Regions from separate parts of the Pectobacterium artocarpous genome, predicted to be linked through region 2. Evidence: predicted binding sites of a transcription regulator. Region 2 holds the regulator's gene; the other holds the start of a gene.
What was found. Region 2 encodes LexA, which represses DNA repair genes until DNA is damaged. Its sites were predicted from a motif close to TNCTGTATGTACATACAGNA; they were not measured.

Region 1 (10,230 bases), on a different contig from region 2:
TATTACGGCGCAGGGTGACCTGATGAACGTCAACGCCGATCAGGCAGCGACGGCGCTGGCGCAAACGCTGGGTGCGGATTTAATCCTGCTGTCTGACGTGAGCGGCATTCTGGACGGTAAAGGTCAGCGCATTGCTGAAATGACGGCAGAGAAAGCCGAACACTTGATTGCTCAGGGCATCATTACCGACGGCATGATTGTTAAGGTCAACGCCGCGCTGGATGCCGCTCGTGCGCTGGGCCGTCCGGTTGATATCGCCAGTTGGCGTCATGCCGAGCAACTCCCTGCGCTGTTCAACGGCGTAGCGATTGGTACGCGTATTCTGGCGTAAGTCGTTTCTGGGTATGGCATGATGCGATACCAACGTGAATGATATTTTTAGGAGTAAGAGTTATGGCTTTGTGGGGCGGTCGGTTTAGTCAGGCAGCAGATCAGCGTTTTAAACAATTTAATGACTCACTGCGGTTTGATTACCGTCTGGCGGAGCAGGACATCGTGGGTTCGATCGGCTGGTCGAAAGCGCTGGTGACGGTTAACGTGCTCAACGAACAGGAACAGCAGCAACTGGAACAGGCGCTGAACGCGCTGCTGGTTGAGGTACAAGCCGAGCCTGAGATGATCCTGCAAAGCGATGCAGAAGATATTCACAGCTGGGTAGAGCAGCGCCTGATTGAGAAAGTCGGTGATTTAGGTAAAAAACTGCATACCGGTCGTAGCCGTAACGATCAGGTCGCTACCGATCTGAAGCTATGGTGCAAGGCGCAGATTGCCGAGCTGCTGCTGTCTGTACGCCAACTGCGTCAGGCGCTGGTCACGACGGCGGAAGCGAATCAGGATGCGGTGATGCCGGGCTACACCCACTTGCAGCGTGCACAGCCGGTGACGTTTGCCCACTGGTGTCTGGCCTACCATGAGATGCTGGCGCGTGATGAAAGCCGTCTGGAAGATACGCTGAAGCGTCTGGATGTCAGCCCTCTGGGCTGTGGTGCGCTGGCGGGAACGGCTTATCCGATTGACCGTGAGCAACTGGCAGGTTGGTTAGGATTTGCCTCGGCTACGCGTAATAGTCTGGACACGGTTTCCGATCGCGATCATGTACTGGAACTGCTATCCGATGCCTCGATCGGCATGATCCACCTGTCGCGTTTTGCCGAAGATCTGATCTTCTTCAACAGCGGTGAAGCGGCGTTTGTTGAACTGTCTGACCGTGTGACATCCGGTTCTTCCCTGATGCCACAGAAGAAAAATCCGGATGCGCTGGAGCTGATTCGTGGTAAATGCGGTCGCGTACAGGGGGCGTTGACCGGCATGATGATGACGCTTAAAGGCCTGCCGCTGGCGTATAACAAAGACATGCAGGAAGACAAGGAAGGGCTGTTTGACGCGCTGGATACCTGGCACGACTGCCTGATGATGGCAGGTCTGGTGCTGGAAGGCATTCAGATTAAGCGTCCGCGCTGTAAAGAAGCAGCCGAGCAAGGCTACGCAAACTCCACCGAACTGGCGGATTATCTGGTTGCGAAAGGCGTCCCGTTCCGTGAAGCGCATCATATCGTGGGTGAGGCGGTGGTAGAAGCCATTCGTCAGGGTAAAGCCCTGGAAGCGTTGCCGCTGGCCGATCTGCAAAAATTCAGTGCGGTGATTGGTGAGGATGTATACCCGATTCTGGCGTTGCAATCCTGTCTGGATAAGCGTGCTGCACAAGGTGGCGTGTCACCGCAGCAGGTCGCGAAAGCGATCAGTGATGCGAAACAGCGCTTAGCTTAAGTCGCCCCGTCTGTTTCAGTTCTCCCAACGTTGCTGTTCCGCGTTGGGGGAATGTCAACGTTACCCCTCTGATTCTCCTGCAAATTATCATCTATCCTTGTTTATATGGAATGCGGCTCGCATTTTTCTGCTCAGCGTACCCCCCACTGGAATTGTTTCTGGACATCCATACAGTATCATTTTACCTTACCGACAGCGTGAAAGGCCTGCGGAGGCAAAGTGGATATCAGCATATTTTATGGTCTGGGCGGCGGTGCGGTAGGGCTACTGATCGGGTGGCTGATTGTCAGCCTAATTCATCAGCGGAAGCTGTCTCAGCATGACACCGAACAGCGGCTGCTGGCGCAGACGTTACAACAGACCCAACAGTCGCTCAGCGAGCAGCAGCAGGCAAAACAGCAGGATGAACAGCGGTTGCGGCAAAACGAGCTGGAACTGCGTACAGTTCACGCGCAACTCTCTGCCAGCCATGAAAAGCTGCAACAGTTGAGTGAGCTTCGTGCAGAGTGCGTGCAGCTCAATCAGGAACTGCGAACGCTGCGTGAAATAAACCGCGCACAGGAAGCGGAACTGCGGGAAGTCACCATTCGGCTGGAAGAAACCCGTATGGCGGCGGAAGAAAAGCAGAGGCTGTTGGCCAATAGCGAACAGCGGTTGACGACGCAGTTTGAGAATCTGGCGAACCGTATTTTTGAACACAGTGGCCGCAAGGTGGATGAGCAAAATAAACAGAGCCTGGATAAGTTGTTGATGCCGCTGCGCGAGCAGCTTGATGGTTTTCGTCGTCAGGTTCAGGACAGCTTTGGTGCGGAAGCACGCGAACGTCACACGCTGGCGCATGAAATCCGCAATTTGCAACAGTTGAACGCGCAGATGGCACATGAAGCCATCAACCTGACAAAAGCGCTGAAGGGCGATAATAAAACGCAGGGTAACTGGGGCGAGGTGGTGTTAAGCCGCGTGCTGGAAGCCTCCGGTCTGCGTGAAGGCTATGAGTATCAGACGCAGGTCAGTGTGCAGACGGGGACGAATAGCCGCCTGCAACCGGATGTCATTGTGCGTTTACCGCAGGGTAAAGATGTCGTGATTGATGCCAAGATGTCGCTGGTGGCTTATGAGCGCTATTTCAATAGTGACGATGATGTCGAGCGTAATACGGCGCTGAACGAACATTTGCTCTCGGTGCGTAGCCACATTCGGCAACTGAGCAGCAAAGATTATCAGCAGCTTCCGGGGCTGCGTTCGCTAGACTACGTGCTGATGTTTATTCCGGTCGAACCCGCTTTTCTGGTTGCTATCGATCGCCAGCCCGAATTGATCAACGAGGCGCTAAAGCACAATATTATGCTGGTCAGCCCGACCACTCTGCTGGTGGCGTTACGTACCATTAATAACCTATGGCGCTATGAACAGCAGAGCCGCAATGCACAGCACATCGCTGAAAAAGCGTCACGGCTGTACGATAAACTGCGGTTGTTCGTCGATGACATGGAAGCGATGGGACAGAGTCTGGATAAAGCGCAGGGCACTTATCGTCAGGCGATGAATAAACTTTCCTCTGGGCGTGGTAACCTTATTGGCCAGGCTGAGGGGTTCCGTGCGCTGGGGGTCGAAATTAAACGCACGATCAGCCCGTCATTGGCCGAAAAAGCAACGGCCAATGAGCACGCTGAACGCGATGAATTACCGGGTTCTGTCGCGCCCGACGCTGTCTCTCCTGCCGTAAAAACGGAAGGTGAAGCAGGAGAAACGCTCTTCTCTACCCGTGTTCACCCGTACTAAATGGGTATGGATTTCGTGGGTTTGGCATGCGGCTATGCGAAAGAAATTAGTGCAGTGGGGTTTTTATCCGGGTCTGGTACACTCTCACCATAAATGGGTAGACCCGAAATTTGACTGAAATAGTAGGCGGATAAGATGGCAAGTGAGCAGGAGAATACGGCCGACTTTGGTTTTCGGACTGTCGCCAGGGATGAAAAAGAAGTCATGGTGGCTGAAGTTTTTCATTCCGTAGCAGCAAAGTATGACTTGATGAATGACCTGATGTCCTTTGGCATCCACCGAATCTGGAAACGTTTCACCATCGAATGCAGTGGGGTAAGGCGTAACCAGCGTGTTCTGGATCTGGCCGGAGGAACAGGGGATTTAACCGCCAAATTCTCCCGTATGGTTGGCGAAGGCGGGGAAGTCATTCTGGCGGACATCAATGCATCAATGCTGAAAGTGGGCCGTGAGAAACTGCGTAACAAAGGCATTATCGACAACATCAGCTATGTGCAGGCCAATGCAGAGGCGCTGCCGTTCCCTGATGACTTCTTTGACTGCATTACTATCTCCTTTGGTCTGCGCAACGTGACGGACAAAAACAAAGCGCTGCGCTCAATGTTCCGTGTCCTGAAACCGGGTGGTCGGTTGCTGGTGCTGGAATTTTCCAAGCCAATAATTAAACAGCTGAGCACCGTTTACGATGCCTATTCCTTTCATATCCTGCCGAGAATTGGCGAAGCCGTGGCGAGTGATGCCGGGAGCTACCGCTATCTGGCGGAATCCATCCGTATGCATCCCGATCAGGAAACGCTGAAAGGGATGATGAGCGACGCCGGTTTTGACAGCGTAAACTATTTCAACCTCACCGGTGGTATTGTCGCACTGCACCGTGGGTTTAAATTCTGATTGGAAACGCCAATGCTGATAACGTCTTTTCTGACTGCTACGCTGGAAACTGCGCTGAATCAGCTGCTTTTTCACGATACGATTTCTTGTGATCGAAACATGAAGTCTGCCCGCCAGCGCTTACAGGGGAAAACACTTCAGATCGAGTTGGCTGAACTGGATGTGCCCTTGGTGCTGGTGTTTAACGAACAGCGTCTGGACGTTGTCAGCCAGTGGGGCGAGTTGACGGATTGCCGCCTGAAAACACGCGTCCCGGTTCTGATGAAATTACGCGATCGTCAGCAGCTATCGTCGCTGATGAGAAGCGGCGAACTGGTGATTGAAGGTGATATTCAAGTCGTTCAACAGTTCATCGTGCTGGTTGATCTGGCAGAGTTCGATCCCGCGGAATGGCTGTCTCCCTACCTGGGCGATATTGTTGCCCAAGGCCTTAGCCAGACAGCACAGAAAACCCTGAGCTTCCTGAGACGGTTATTACATCAGCAGCAACATTTCCTGTCCGAGACGTTAACGGAAGAGTGGCGACTGGCTCCGGGAAAACTGGAAAGCGCCTGGTTTCATGAGGAAATCGTTGCATTGGATAAATCAGCCGATAGGTTGTCCGAACGACTGGCGAAACTGGAGGCTTTACGATGACGCCCAGTGAATTACGTCGCCTTTACAGCATTGTGCGTGTGCTGTTGAGCTATGGTCTGGACGAACTCATTCCTAAAATGCGTCTGACGCTTCCGTTGCGTGCGGGCCGTCATCTGCTGTTCTGGTTACCCAATCTCCACCGCAACATGCCTTTGGGAGAACGTCTGCGTTTGGCGCTTCAGGAACTGGGGCCGGTGTGGATTAAGTTCGGACAAATGATGTCTACGCGCCGCGATCTCTTCCCACCTGCTATCGCCGATCAACTGGCGATGTTGCAGGATAAGGTTGAGCCGTTTGATGGCAAACTGGCGCGCGAGCAAATTGAGCTGTCGATGGGAGGGATTCCTCTTGAAGAGTGGTTTGATGATTTTGACATTAAACCGCTGGCTTCTGCCTCCATTGCACAGGTACATACCGCCTGTCTGAAAAGCACGGGAAAAGAGATCGTTATCAAGGTTATCCGCCCGGATATCTTGCCGGTCATCAAAGCGGATATGCGCCTGATGAAACGACTGGCTGGCTGGCTGCCTCGCCTGTTGCCGGATGGTCGCCGCCTGCGACCGCGCGAAGTGGTGCTGGAATACGAAAAAACGTTGCTTGATGAGCTGAACTTGCTGCGAGAAGCGGCCAATGCCATCCAACTGCGACGGAATTTTGAGAACAGCCCGATGCTGTATGTGCCGGAAATCTATTCGGATTATTGCAGCGAAGGCATGTTGGTGATGGAGCGAATCTACGGTATTCCCGTTTCTGATGTCGATGCGCTGAAAGCGAATGGAACGGATATGAAACTGCTGGCAGAACGGGGTGTTCAGGTTTTCTTCACTCAGGTATTCCGCGACAGTTTCTTCCATGCAGATATGCATCCCGGCAATATCTTTATCAGCCACGAGCACCCGGAAGACCCGCAATACATCGGTATTGATTGCGGTATCGTCGGTTCGTTGAATAAAGAAGACAAGCGCTACCTGGCCGAGAATTTCATCGCCTTCTTCAACCGTGATTATCGTAAAGTCGCCGAGCTGCATGTGGATTCTGGCTGGGTGCCAGCGGCAACTAATGTTGCCGATTTTGAATTTGCGATTCGTACGGTCTGTGAGCCGATCTTCGAGAAGCCGTTGGCGGAAATTTCGTTCGGCCATGTATTATTGAATTTGTTTAATACGGCGCGTCGCTTCAACATGGAAGTGCAGCCCCAGTTGGTGTTGCTGCAAAAAACGCTGCTGTATATTGAAGGTGTTGGTCGGCAGCTTTACCCGCAGCTCGACCTGTGGAAAACCGCCAAGCCGTTTCTGGAAACCTGGCTGAAGCAGCAGGTCGGTTTGCCTGCGGTTTTTCGTGCGCTAAAAGAAAAGGCGCCGTTCTGGGCGGAAAAACTGCCGGAAGTGCCTGAATTGTTTTATGACGGGCTGCGTCAGCATAAGATGTTAAAACACAGCGTCGATCAACTGGCCTATGAGCTGAAAACGCAGCAGGCGCGTCAAGGGCAATCACGATATCTTTTGGGTATTGGCGCAACGCTACTAATCAGTGGTACGTTGTTACTGATCAGCCGTGTTGAAGCCGACATGGTTCCCGCAGGGCTGATGGCCGCAGGAATTGTTGCCTGGATTATCGGCTGGCGTCGAACTCGTTGAAGCAGATCATGATGCACGCCAGAATTACCCGATATAATTACGGGAATTCTGTCGTTCCCCTTTTTGAAAAGAGGTAAATGTTATGGGTGGTATTAGTATCTGGAACCTGTTGATTATCGCAGTCATCGTCGTACTGCTGTTCGGAACCAACAAGCTGAGAACGCTGGGTTCGGATCTGGGCGCGTCAATAAAAGGTTTTAAGAAAGCGATGGGTGACGATCAGCCTTCCACTAGCGAAGACAAAACGCAGCCAGATGCAGATTTCTCTACAAAATCTATCACTGACCACCAATCAGACGTCAAGCCGAGCGACACGAAGAGCCAGCATAAAGAGCAGGTGTAATCTGTGTTCGATATCGGTTTTGGTGAGTTGCTATTGGTGATGGTTCTCGGCCTGGTTGTTCTTGGGCCGGAGCGTTTGCCTGTGGCGGTCAAGACAGTTGCTAGCTGGATCAGGACGCTGCGTGCGTTGGCGTCTACCGTTCAGAATGAGCTGTCGCAGGAACTGAAACTTCAGGAGTTTCAGGAAAGCCTGAAAAAAGTCGAAAAAGCCAGTTTGCAGAATCTGTCGCCTGAGTTGAAAGCCTCAATGGATGAACTCAAAGAGGCGGCAGAAGCGATGAAACGTGGCTATACCGAGCCATCGTCACCGCAAAATTCAGATGATCACCAAAAGTCTGATGATCATAGTGCGACGGCGGAATCGCAACGCAACACCCCGTTAAACGACCCTGAAGCGGCCTACGATGGGGTCATTGAAGCGGAAACCGCAGTACGTCCGTCAGCCAGCCAGCCTAAACCTGAAAAGGGTGCTGTTGCTGAACATCACCATGATAGCGGCAGTACGACACGTGCTGAAGGTGTCGGCAACGATCATGTCAAACCTGAGCAGTCCCAGTTTTCTGCTGTTTCTGCCCGTCAACCGAGCGATAGTCGTTAGTTTATGGCCGATGATACTCAACCGCTAATTAGCCACCTGATTGAGCTACGCAAGCGTCTACTCAATAGCATTATCTGTGTGCTGGCGGTATTTATTGCACTGGTGTTTTTTGCCAACGACATCTATCAACTGGTGTCTGCTCCACTCATCGAGAAATTACCGGCAGGTGCCAGTATGATCGCGACCGATGTCGCCTCGCCTTTCTTTACGCCGATAAAGCTGACGATGATTGTCTCCGTGTTTGTTGCCGCACCGCTGGTGCTGTATCAGGTATGGGCGTTTGTGGCTCCTGCGCTGTATAAACACGAGCGTCGTTTAATGATGCCGCTGTTGGTCTCCAGCAGTCTGCTGTTTTATGCGGGTATGGCGTTCGCGTACTTTGTGGTGTTCCCTCTGGCGTTTGGCTTTTTCGCAAAAACCGCGCCCGTTGGCGTATTGATTGCGACCGATATTAATAACTACCTCGATTTTGTTATGGCACTGTTCATGGCGTTCGGGGTATCGTTTGAAGTGCCAGTTGCCATTGTGCTGCTTTGCTGGAGCGGAGTGGTGACGCCGGAAGATCTGAAAAGAAAGCGACCTTATATTCTGGTCGGCGCATTTGTTGTCGGTATGTTGCTAACGCCGCCGGATGTTTTCTCACAGACGCTGCTGGCAATTCCCATGTATCTGCTGTTTGAAATCGGCGTCTTCTTCTCGCGGTTTTACGTTGGCAAAGGCCGACGAACTGAAACCGAAGAGCCATCGCAGTAACATACGGTTTCCTGCGGTAGGACGGTAAAATGACCTCTCTTTGAGAGGTCTTATTTTTTGTTCGCCAGAACGAAATTGGTGAACGGTTACAAGCAGGTGAGAGTCATGTTTGATATCGGCGTTAACTTAACCAGTTCTCAGTTTGAAAAAGACAGGGAGCAGGTCCTCATGCGGTCGAAGCAAGCGGGCGTCAGTGGCATCTTGATCACCGGAACTAATGCTCAGGAAAGCCAGCAGGCAATGTTACTGGCGCAAGCCTATCCCGATTACTGCTGGTCAACGGCGGGTGTTCATCCACATGATGCCAGCCAATGGAATGACGCCATCGCCGAACAGATTCACCATCTGGCAAGCGCCGACTGCGTGGTTGCCATCGGCGAATGCGGGCTGGATTTCAACCGTAATTTTTCGACGCCAGAAGAACAAGAGCAGGCATTCAGCGCACAGCTAGCGATGGCGGCTGAGCTGTCTATGCCGGTTTTCCTTCACTGCCGTGACGCGCATCCCCGCTTTATCTCTCTGCTGAAGCCCTGGCTGAGTCAGTTACCTGCCGCTGTGGTTCACTGCTTCACCGGCAATCGTCATGAATTAGATGAATGCCTGGCGGCGGGACTGATGGTTGGTATTACCGGCTGGGTTTGTGATGAGCGTCGCGGGCTTGAACTACGCGCGTTACTGCCGCATATCCCTGCCGATCGGCTGTTGATGGAAACCGACGCACCTTATCTGTTACCTCGGGATTTACGCCCTAAACCGGCATCCCGCCGTAACGAACCCTGTTATCTGCCTCATATTATTCGCCAGATTGCGGCGTGGCGTGGAGAAGATGCCACTTGGTTGGGACAGACAACAGATGGAAATGCCCGTCGGATTTTCCGACTGGCCTGATTCAGGAGAATAATGACATGAGCAATGCTTTTCCCGGCACGTTCCCCGGCCGACGTATGCGCCGTATTCGCCGCCATGATTTCAGCCGTCGCCTTGTTGCTGAAAATCAGCTGACGGTGAATGATTTGATTTATCCCGTTTTCGTGATGGAAGGGACAAATCATCGTCAGGAAGTTCCCTCAATGCCGGGGGTATATCGGATGACTATCGATGTGCTTCTGAAAGAAGCAGAATCGATTGCTAAGCTTGGCGTTCCGGTACTGTCGCTGTTCCCCGTTGTTGAAGCAGATAAGAAATCCTTATATGCCGAAGAAGCCTACAATCCGGATGGCCTGGTTCCCCGCACGATCCGCGCGCTGAAAGATGCCGTTCCTGAGTTGGGTTTGCTGACGGATGTGGCGCTCGATCCCTACACGACGCACGGGCAGGACGGGATTATTGATGAAGACGGGTATGTGATTAACGACGTCACCAAGAAAATTTTGGTGCGTCAGGCGCAGTCCCACGCTGAAGCCGGAGCAGAGATTATTGCTCCCAGCGATATGATGGATGGCCGTATCGGCGCTATCCGCGACATGCTTGAAGGACAGAATCTGATCAATACCCAGATCATGGCGTACTCGGCTAAGTATGCATCGTGCTACTACGGGCCCTTCCGCGATGCCGTGGGGTCAGCCAGCAATCTGAAAGGCGGTAACAAAAAAACCTACCAGATGGATCCAGCCAACGGCGATGAAGCCTTGCAGGAAATCGCACAGGATCTACAGGAAGGTGCGGATATGGTGATGGTGAAACCGGGGATGCCTTATCTGGACGTGGTTCGTCGCGTTAAGGATACGTTCGGCGTGCCAACGTTTGCCTATCAGGTATCTGGCGAATATGCGATGCACATGGCGGCGATTCAGAACGGTTGGTTGCAGGAGCAACCGGTGGTGA
Region 2 (10,230 bases):
ACCGAGCAGCACACCATTGTCAGTAACGAATCCGCTGATATCATCCGCATGTTGAATAGCGCGTTTGATGGCATGGGCGCAAACGCAGGGGACTATTACCCAGAAGCGCTGCGCGCTCGGATTGATGAGTTGAACGGCTGGATTTACGACAAGGTCAACAACGGCGTTTATAAAGCCGGTTTTGCAACCAGCCAGTCGGCCTATGATGAATCAGCAACGACCGTTTTTGCCGCGTTATCCGATCTGGAAACTATTCTGGCAAAACAGCGCTATCTGACCAGTGATCGGTTAACCGAAGCCGATCTGCGCCTGTGGACGACGCTGATCCGTTTCGATCCTGTGTATAACACGCATTTTAAATGCGATAAATATCGCCTGAGCGATTATCCCAATCTGTTCGGTTTTCTGCGTGATATTTATCAGATGCCTGGCATCGCCGATACCGTCGATATGGCGCATATTCGTCACCACTACTATCGTAGCCACGGCACGATTAATCCGCATGGCGTGATTTCGCTGGGCCCAGAGCAAGATCTGAACCAGCCTCACCACCGTGATAAGACGTTTGTCAGTTTATACTGAGATGTTGTCGATTAGCGATAAAGTGAAGGCAAGGTGTAGAGCGACACCTTGCCGTAGAAAAGTGGGGACTCAGGGCTGGTTAAGCAGTTTTGGAATTTCACGCAGGAACCAGGATTTCGCCTCGCCCATGCTGTCTCGCCGCCACGCCATAATAATCTGGCTTTCCATCTGATGTTCCGGCCCAATAACCAGCAAACGCCCTTCGGCAATATCTTGCGCCACCATCGGATAAGGTATTGTCGCGACGCCTAAGCCAGCCAACAGCGCACGCCGCTTATCATCCAGCGAGCTCACCGTCAGACGCTGCTGTTTGTCGAGCAATTGCACGGTCAGCACCGGACGTTCGCGTGCAGTATCCGCCACCGCAATCCCGCGATATTTCACACGAGTGGCATCCGACAGCGGCTCAGGTTCCTGATGAATGGGGTGTTCAGGGCTGGCGACATACACGTTATTCATCGTGTACAGTTTGCGGGTATTCATTTCGGAAGACGCACGAAAATGCATGTCCGGCGCAATCACGATATCGGCACGCCCTTGCTCAAGACGTTCCCACGCCCCCGCCAGCACTTCCGTCAAAATTGATACTTGCGTATTCGCTTTAAGCGCCAGCTTATCGATTAATGGAAAAAGCCGCTGAGTCGGAATAAGCGCTTCAGTGACAATCGTCAGGTGCGTTTCCCAACCTCGCGCCAGTGCTTCAGCATCTGTCGTGAGCTTATCCGCAGCTTCCAGCAGGATACGTCCGCGTTCCAGCAGCATGCGCCCGACATTCGTGAATTTAGTACGATGCCCGGAACGATCGAACAACACCACATCTAGCTCTTCTTCCAGTTTCTGCATGGTATAGCTCAGCGCCGAAGGCACCCTACCCAACTCGTCTGCCGCAGCGGCAAAGCTGCCACGACGATCGATCGCATCCATCACCCTCAAGGCTTCCAGCGTCAATGCTCGTTCTTTCGCCATCTTGGTACTCATTCAGGAATTTTGAATATACCCACCAGATTAACTAGCTAACAATCCAACGTCTACACAATTACTATCGGTTTAATAAATAATTATCTGGGGGGATAAAAATTATGATCACACGAAGAGCAGCGGGGCAATGCGGCCAAGCCGACTATGGCTGGTTGCAGGCACGCTACACCTTCTCTTTTGGTCACTATTTTGACCCACAATTGCTGGGCTACGCTTCTCTGCGCGTGCTCAATCAGGAAGTATTAGCGCCGGGGGCATCATTCCAGCCACGCACCTACCCACAGGTTGATATTCTGAACATTATTCTTCATGGCGAAGCTGAATACCGCGACAGCAACGGCCGCCACGTTCAGGCCAAAGCTGGCGATGTTCTGTTGCTCGCGACTCAGTCGAACGTCAGCTATAGCGAACATAATATCAACGCCAGTAAGGCTCTGACGCGTATGCAATTGTGGCTGAACGCCTGCCAGAGCCGTGAGAACAGTCCATTACAGCGTATGGAATTGGATTCATCAAGTCATACTCTGCTTGCTTCGCCAGAAGGTGAACAGAACAGCCTGCAACTGCGCCAGCAGGTTTGGATCCATCATGTTGATCTCCAGCAGAATGAGCAAAGCACGATCGCGCTACAGGGGAATCAGGCATACCTTCAGTTGATCCATGGTTCAATGGTGGTAAAAGGCGACCAGCACAGTGAAGCTTTACACTGCGGCGACGGAGCCTTCATCAAAGAAGAAACCACGTTGACGCTACAAGCAGAAGCACCGTTACGGGCGTTGCTCATCGATCTGGTCGTGTAGTCTCCCTGTTCGTTGTTTTCGCAGGAAAACGCTGCCAGTTCGGCGTTTTTATTCAGTCGTGGTAAGATATCCGTCTTGTTCCTCAATGCGTCAGGATGATATGACAATGGATTCAACCAAACAGGACAAACTTCTTGCCCAGGCTGAACAGATTTGTCAGCAGCGCGCCGTGCGTCTCACGCCGCAGCGGTTAGAGGTCTTACGCCTTATGGCACAGCAGTCCGGTGCTATCAGCGCTTATGACCTGCTGGATCTGCTGCGCGTTTCCGAGCCTCAGGCGAAACCGCCGACCGTCTATCGCGCGCTGGATTTTCTGCTGGAACAAGGCTTCATTCATCGAGTCGAATCAAACAACAGCTACGTGCTGTGCCACCATATCGAAGACCACAGCCATACGTCGGCTCTGTTCATCTGCGACCGCTGCGGGCAGGTCACGGAACGTCAAACCGAAGGTGTGGAAGAAATATTACGTAGCCTGGCACAGCAGTCGGGATTTACGCTACGCCACAGCGTTGTGGAAGCTCACGGGCTGTGTGGCGGCTGTCAGGAAGTGGCAGCGTGCAATCAGCCGGATCATTGCGATCACGACCATACGGTTCCGATTAAAAAACGTTAGCGCTCATTGATGGAACCTCCCGTGTGGCAAGGGTTTTCTAGATACAAAAAACGATAGCCTCGAGGGCTATCGTCCCTTTCTGCGGATAAGTATCGCGTTCGCTACCAGTGATATTTGTGGTGCTCTTCCCAGTGTTTCACTTCTTTCTCTGCCGCTTCTTTTTCGTACCCGTAACGCTCTTGGATTCTCCCCACCAGTTGGTCACGTTTACCTTCGATGACCGTCAGGTCGTCATCCGTTAATTTGCCCCATTGCTCTTTCGCTTTACCTTTAAACTGTTTCCAGTTACCGCTGGCTTGGTCTTTATTCATAAGAATCTCCGTACCTTAGGTGTATTGCGCATCAAGGAATCGTGACTACCGACGTAGGCGCCAGTGTCAGATAAATAGGTTAATTCAGTAAGCAGCATCATCGTGTGAATCATCATCGTTTTCTTCGCCACTGTCTCCCTTGATTACCGGGCTAACCTAAATGTGCTGGCTAATGATCAATCACAAAATGATCACTTAAGATAAAAATGCTTACCTTAATAAAAATTATAGCCGAATATTTCACTTAAAATAAAAAACAAGGAATCTGTAACTAGTATGAGCACACAGAAAAGAAATACGCGGTAGAAAGCAGTGAAAAAACAGGCGGTAAGAAGAGCTGGAGAAAACTCACGTGAAATGTAACTAAATGTATACTGCTAGCAGATTAACACATGGAGCACTTAACACATGAAGCGATTAACACGCAGAACGCGATGCACTGAACTGGACAGATGAGCAGTGCATCTCTGTGAACCGTCAGCTCCAGTCGCTGTTGCGAATGACGCCAACCGCTAAGCCTTCTATAGAAAAACTTTGCTCACTCAGGTCGACAACAATCGGGGCAAACTCTTCATTTTCAGCGAGAAGGTGCACCATATTACCTTGCTTTTTCAGGCGTTTTACCGTCACTTCATCTTCAATGCGTGCCACGACAATCTGACCGTTGCGCACATCTTCCGTTTTATGTACGGCCAGCAAATCACCATCCAATATACCGATATTTTTCATCGACATGCCGCTCACCCGCAGCAAAAAATCTGCGCAGGGTTTGAACATAGCAGGGTCAACCTGATAGTGACATTCAATATGTTCCTGTGCCAGCAGAGGCTCACCTGCGGCCACACGACCAACCAGAGGAATACCCGCTTCTTCTTCCATCAGCAGACGAATACCGCGAGAAGCGCCTGAGACAATTTCAATCACGCCTTTACGCGCCAGCGCTTTTAGATGTTCTTCAGCCGCATTGGGAGAGCGAAATCCCAGTTGTTGAGCAATTTCCGCACGCGTTGGCGGCATTCCGGTCTGCGCAATATGATCGCGGATCAGGTCATAAACCTGCTGCTGCCTTGCTGTTAATACTTTCATTCCGCCCCCTGGTTGTTTATACAGTCTTGCTGTGAGTATATACAGGTAAGCCACAATTGGGAATGAAGATATAGACAAAGCCTCTGACTTTTATTCATTTATGCGTACCGTCAGGCAAAATGTTGCCAGAGGATGCTGCCCCACACGACAGCAGCTAACAAGATGGCAACAAAAACAGCCGCCGATCCGATATCTTTCGCCCGACCAGATAATTCGTGGTGCTCAGGGCCAATGCGATCAACAACGGCTTCAATGGCGCTGTTAGCCAGCTCAAATAGCATAATCAATACCACAGACCCGATCAGCAGCAGCTTCTCAACCAGCGTAACCCGCAGCAAACACGCAATAACCACGCCGACAATCGTCAATATGGTTTCCTGACGAAAGGCCACCTCATGCTGCCACGCCTGCTGTAGTCCCTTAAGAGAATAACCGGTTGCCTTAATAATCCGGGTCATCCCCGTTGCTTTATTCATTTATCCTCCGCTATTTATGCAAAATAGTTCGCATTTTAACTCGCCTGTGTTGTCTCATCACCACAGATCTCCGCTGCAGTTTCTGGTATCCTTGCGGCGCATTGCTAACAAGAGGCTCCAAGTTGTTATGTCAGGCTGGCGTAAAATTTACTATAACTTATTGAATATTCCGCTGAAACTGCTGGTTAAAAGCAAAGTTATTCCCGCAGATCCAGTGACCGAGCTGGGGTTAGATCCCTCACGTCCTATACTCTATGTTCTGCCTTACAACTCTCAGGCGGATCTCTTGACGCTACGTGCGAAATGCCTGGCATTGGGCTTGCCCGATCCCTCGCAATCGCTCGAATTCAATGGCGTCGAACTCCCTAGCCATGTCTTTATTAATGACGGGCCGCGCGTTTTCCGCTATTACGTTCCCAAACAGAAATCTGTCAAACTGTTCCACGATTACTTGGATCTGCATCGCGCCAATCCAGATTTAGACGTGCAGATGGTGCCAGTTTCCGTGATGTTTGGGCGCTCTCCAGGTCGGGAAGGCCACTCTCAGGCCACACCGCATCTGCGATTGCTAAACGGCATTGAGAAATTCTTTGCCGTCCTGTGGTTAGGGCGTGACAGTTTTGTCCGCTTCTCCAGCCCAGTGTCGCTGCGCTATATGGCGACCGAGCATGGCACTGACAAAACCATAGCCCACAAACTGGCGCGTGTCGCGCGTATGCACTTCTCCCGCCAACGTTTGGCGGCAGTTGGCCCGCGCTTGCCGGTACGTCAGGAGCTGTTTAATAAGCTGCTGGATTCCAAAGCGATCAAGAAAGCCGTAGACGATGAAGCACGCAGTAAGAAGATTTCCCATGAAAAAGCGCAGCAGAACGCGATTGCGCTGATGGAAGAAATCGCCGCTGACTTTTCCTACGAGGCCGTGCGTCTGTCGGATCGCGTTTTAAGCTGGACGTGGAACCGCCTTTATCAGGGGATCAACGTCCATAACGCCGAACGCGTTCGCCAGTTGGCGCAGGATGGTCACGGTATCGTCTATGTGCCCTGCCACCGCAGCCATATGGACTATCTGTTGTTGTCCTACGTCCTGTACCATCAGGGCTTAGTGCCGCCGCACATCGCCGCAGGCATCAATCTTAATTTCTGGCCCGCAGGCCCGATCTTCCGTCGTCTTGGCGCTTTCTTCATTCGTCGTACCTTCAAGGGCAACAAGCTGTATTCCACGATTTTCCGTGAATATCTGGGTGAATTGTTTGCCCGCGGCTATTCGGTGGAATACTTTATGGAAGGTGGACGTTCGCGCACGGGTCGTCTGTTGGAACCTAAAACCGGTACGCTAGCCATGACCATTCAGGCCATGCTCAGAGGCGGCACGCGCCCTATCACGCTGGTGCCGATTTATGTCGGTTACGAGCATGTGATGGAAGTCGGCACCTATGCGAAAGAGCTGCGCGGCGCGGTGAAGGAAAAAGAAGGCTTTATGCAGATGGTGCGTGGTTTACGCAAACTACGCAATTTGGGCCAGGGTTATGTGAACTTCGGCGAACCGCTCCCGCTGACCACCTACCTGAACCAGCATGTTCCGCAATGGCGTGATGCGATTGATCCCATCGAAGCACAGCGCCCAAGCTGGCTCACGCCGACGGTGCAGGATATCTCTATGGATATCATGGTACGCATCAATAATTCTGCGGCAGCAAACGCGATGAACCTGTGTTCGACGGCCTTGCTGGCATCGCGCCAGCGCTCGTTGACGCGCGAACAAATGCAAGAACAGCTGGATTGCTATCTACAACTGCTGCGCCAGGTTCCTTACCACAAGGATATTACGGTTCCCAAAAAGACAGCGGATGAACTGTTGGAACATGCGCTGAGCATGAACAAGTTCGAAGTCGAGAAGGACAGTATTGGCGATATCATCATCCTGCCGCGCGAGCAGGCCGTTCTGATGACGTACTATCGCAATAACATCCAGCATCTGTTGGTCTTACCGTCGCTGATCGCCAGCATCGTCATCCATCATCGCCGGATTACGCTTGCCGACGTCGTGCGACAGATCGCACTGATCTATCCGCTGCTGCAATCCGAACTGTTCCTGCACTATTCCAAAGAACAGTTAGCGGGCGTGCTCGAAACATTAGCTAATGAATTGGTTCGACAGCAGTTGCTATGCAGCCGTGACGGTGAACTAGCTATCAACCCGCCACGTATCCGCACACTGCAATTGCTGTCAGCAGGCGTGCGTGAAACGCTGCAACGCTATGCGATTACCCTGTCTTTACTGTGTGCAAATCCAGAAATCAACCGCGGCACGCTGGAGAAAGAGAGCCGGAATATGGCGCAACGCCTGTCCGTCCTGCACGGTATCAACGCCCCTGAGTTCTTTGATAAAGCCGTGTTCTCAACGTTGGTCGCCACCTTACGGACAGAAGGGTATATCACCGACAGCGCGGAAGCGGCGCAAGGCGATATCGTAGCGATCTACAACATTCTCGGCGATCTGATCAACCCGGAAGTGCGTTTGACTATTGAAAGCGCCAGCTCATCTACTGAAATGGAAGCCGATAGTCAGGCAGTGGAAGAGACAACACTGGAATAGTCAGGCTGGAAAATGGCGGATAATACGCCGCCATCAAGCCGCAGATGTGCTTAGCGTTGCAAACACATCGAGATATTCAGCCATAAAAAAAGCAGCGAGAAATCGCTGCTTTTTTACTTCTGATGTTCAGCTTACAGGCCAAACAGCACACCAATAAATATCGCCATTCCCGCATATTTATTATTGTGGAACGCCTTAAAACAGGCATCGCGCTCGCGACCGGCTGTGAGTATTTGCTGATAGACAAACATCCCACCAGCCACCAGAAGCGAAATGTAGTAGGGGGTTCCCAATCCGCTGATCTTTCCTAAAATCAGCAGCAGCGCCAGCATGCTAAACTGCAATAATCCGATGATGAGATTGTCAAAGCGGCCAAATAGGATCGCGGTGGATTTCACCCCGATCTTCAGGTCGTCATCGCGATCCACCATCGCATATTGGGTATCGTAGGCACCCGTCCAGCAGATATACGCCAGAAACATCATCCAGCAGGTCGCAGGCAGGCTTTCACTCACCGCAGCATACGCCATCGGAATCGACCAGCCAAACGCCGCGCCCAGCACAAACTGAGGAAGATGGCTGACCCGTTTCATAAACGGATAAACCCATGCCAGCCCCAGCCCTGCCACGGACAGCCAGATCGTCATCGTATTCAGCGTCAGTACCAGACCAAACGCCAGCAAGACCAGAACGACAAACAACACTTTGGCAGATTGCTCGCTCACTTCACCGCTAGGCAATGGACGAGAAGCCGTGCGTTTTACATGACCATCAAAATGGCGATCGGCATAATCATTGATGACGCAGCCCGCCGCACGCATTAAGAACACCCCGGCGACAAACACAAAGAGCGTCCACGGTGCGGGTGCTCCCCCACCCGCCAGCCACAGCGCCCATAGCGTTGGCCACAGCAGCAACAGAGAACCTATCGGTTTATCAATCCGCATCAAGCGACAATAAGCCAGCCATTTCCCTGCTGTAACACTTCTTTCCAAGGATTTATCTCCTCAAATTACCTGCCAACCTTCATCACCCGGTGTGTAATAAACCGGTGATTCCGGTAAGAAAAGCTCAGTCAACAGTAACGGATGACCCGAAAGGCACAAGCGGGAACGCCGCGCCCATAAACCTTCGCAGCATCCGGTATGAATGTAGTCACGCGTCAGCGATTTTTGCCCAAACAGATAACGACCTAACGGCTGGTTGCCTATTTTCGTCAACGCTGCACCTGCCCCCTCAAGCGTCTGTTGCGTGACAATCGTTCGGCCAAAAAGCCAGGGGCGATCGTCACCATACAGCACGACTTCACGTAGCCAGTAGCACTCACTATACGGTAGCTGTTCGCGCTCTTCGCCCAGCATTTGTGGCGTAATGAATCCCTCACGACAAAGCGTAACCCGCAGTTGGGCACAATATTTTTCCAGCCGCTGCGTCATGGAACGGGTTTCCATCAGCCAGTTACCAATGTGCTCAGGCAATACCGAAGGGGGTTCAGTAAACCAGGATATGGTGCGCAGAAGCGTTGACGCATCGTCAGACATTTCCCTACTCCCGGACAGGGTTACTTTGTAGATAAAAGCATTCGTAAATAAAGTAAGCGTCCCTATTGTAGCGCAGAATGCCTCTCTGGTAACACGCTATAAACCAATTCATCCCCGATGTGGCAACATTTCGGCAATGCAGCGGGATGCGTAACACCCATAGCGGTGCCCCTTTACTCATTTATCAGGTAATCGGCAAACGCAAAAACGCTCACCCCAGTAATTCATTGAATTGATTAACATTGAATTGATTAAATAGAAACGAAGCGCATAAAAAAAAAGCACCACCCGGTATCACGACCGGATAGTGCTCTTTAAAAAACAGGAAAGACGCGCTTCTGTAACCTGACCCTTGTCGCCGGAAAACGGCTGCCGGCGACAATGACGTCAGATTACATCATGCCGCCCATACCACCCATGCCGCCCATACCGCCAGCAGCACCTAAGTCAGGCGCATCGCTTTTCGGCAGGTCGGTTACCATACATTCGGTGGTGATCATCAGACCCGCAACGGAAGCCGCGTATTGCAATGCAGAACGGGTTACCTTAGTTGGATCCAGGATACCGAAGTCGATCATGTTGCCGTATTCTTCCGTTGCCGCGTTGTAACCGTAATTACCTTCGCCCGCTTTAACGGTGTTCGCCACCACAGATGGCTCTTCACCCGCGTTGGAAACGATCTGACGCAGAGGCGCTTCCATCGCACGCAGCGCAACTTTGATACCCACGTTCTGGTCTTCGTTCTGAGCAGACAGAGAAGCCAGCTTAGCCGCAACGCGAACCAGCGCCACGCCACCACCAGCCACCACGCCTTCTTCTACCGCGGCGCGAGTCGCAGCCAAAGCATCTTCAACGCGTGCTTTCTTCTCTTTCATTTCAACTTCAGTTGCTGCGCCCACTTTGATAACGGCTACGCCGCCAGCCAGTTTAGCCACTCGCTCTTGCAGTTTTTCACGGTCGTAATCAGACGTCGCTTCTTCAACCTGCTGACGGATCTGAGCAACACGGCCCTGAATCGCCGCTTCTTCACCCGTACCATCGATGATAGTTGTGGTGTCTTTGTTGATGACAACGCGTTTTGCCTGACCCAGATCTTCCAGCGTTGCTTTTTCCAGCTCCAGACCGATCTCTTCAGAGATAACCGTACCGCCAGTCAGCGTCGCGATATCTTGGAGCATCGCTTTACGACGGTCGCCGAAGCCCGGTGCTTTCACCGCAGCCACTTTCACGATACCGCGCATGGT

Region 1: the regulator LexA is predicted to act here: its motif matches at 1,924-1,943, upstream of rmuC (DNA recombination protein RmuC).

The regions. Positions count from the first base shown of each region.
Region 1 is NZ_JBJXVK010000022.1:10,798-21,027, reverse strand. Features, by position in the region: gene argB (acetylglutamate kinase) at 1-331, shown strand, start outside; gene argH (argininosuccinate lyase) at 394-1,767, shown strand; gene rmuC (DNA recombination protein RmuC) at 1,987-3,549, shown strand; gene ubiE (bifunctional demethylmenaquinone methyltransferase/2-methoxy-6-polyprenyl-1,4-benzoquinol methylase UbiE) at 3,685-4,440, shown strand; gene ubiJ (ubiquinone biosynthesis protein UbiJ) at 4,453-5,076, shown strand; gene ubiB (ubiquinone biosynthesis regulatory protein kinase UbiB) at 5,073-6,713, shown strand; gene tatA (Sec-independent protein translocase subunit TatA) at 6,796-7,056, shown strand; gene tatB (Sec-independent protein translocase protein TatB) at 7,060-7,653, shown strand; gene tatC (Sec-independent protein translocase subunit TatC) at 7,657-8,406, shown strand; gene tatD (3'-5' ssDNA/RNA exonuclease TatD) at 8,512-9,294, shown strand; gene hemB (porphobilinogen synthase) at 9,312-10,230, shown strand, end outside.
Region 2 is NZ_JBJXVK010000016.1:14,445-24,674, reverse strand. Features, by position in the region: gene ACKQAD_RS11720 (glutathione S-transferase family protein) at 1-582, shown strand, start outside; gene ACKQAD_RS11715 (LysR family transcriptional regulator) at 652-1,548, opposite strand; gene ACKQAD_RS11710 (pirin family protein) at 1,662-2,360, shown strand; gene zur (zinc uptake transcriptional repressor Zur) at 2,467-2,976, shown strand; gene ACKQAD_RS11700 (CsbD family protein) at 3,078-3,287, opposite strand; gene lexA (transcriptional repressor LexA) at 3,765-4,373, opposite strand; gene ACKQAD_RS11690 (diacylglycerol kinase) at 4,484-4,849, opposite strand; gene plsB (glycerol-3-phosphate 1-O-acyltransferase PlsB) at 4,977-7,445, shown strand; gene ubiA (4-hydroxybenzoate octaprenyltransferase) at 7,577-8,440, opposite strand; gene ubiC (chorismate lyase) at 8,453-8,986, opposite strand; gene groL (chaperonin GroEL) at 9,379-10,230, opposite strand, start outside.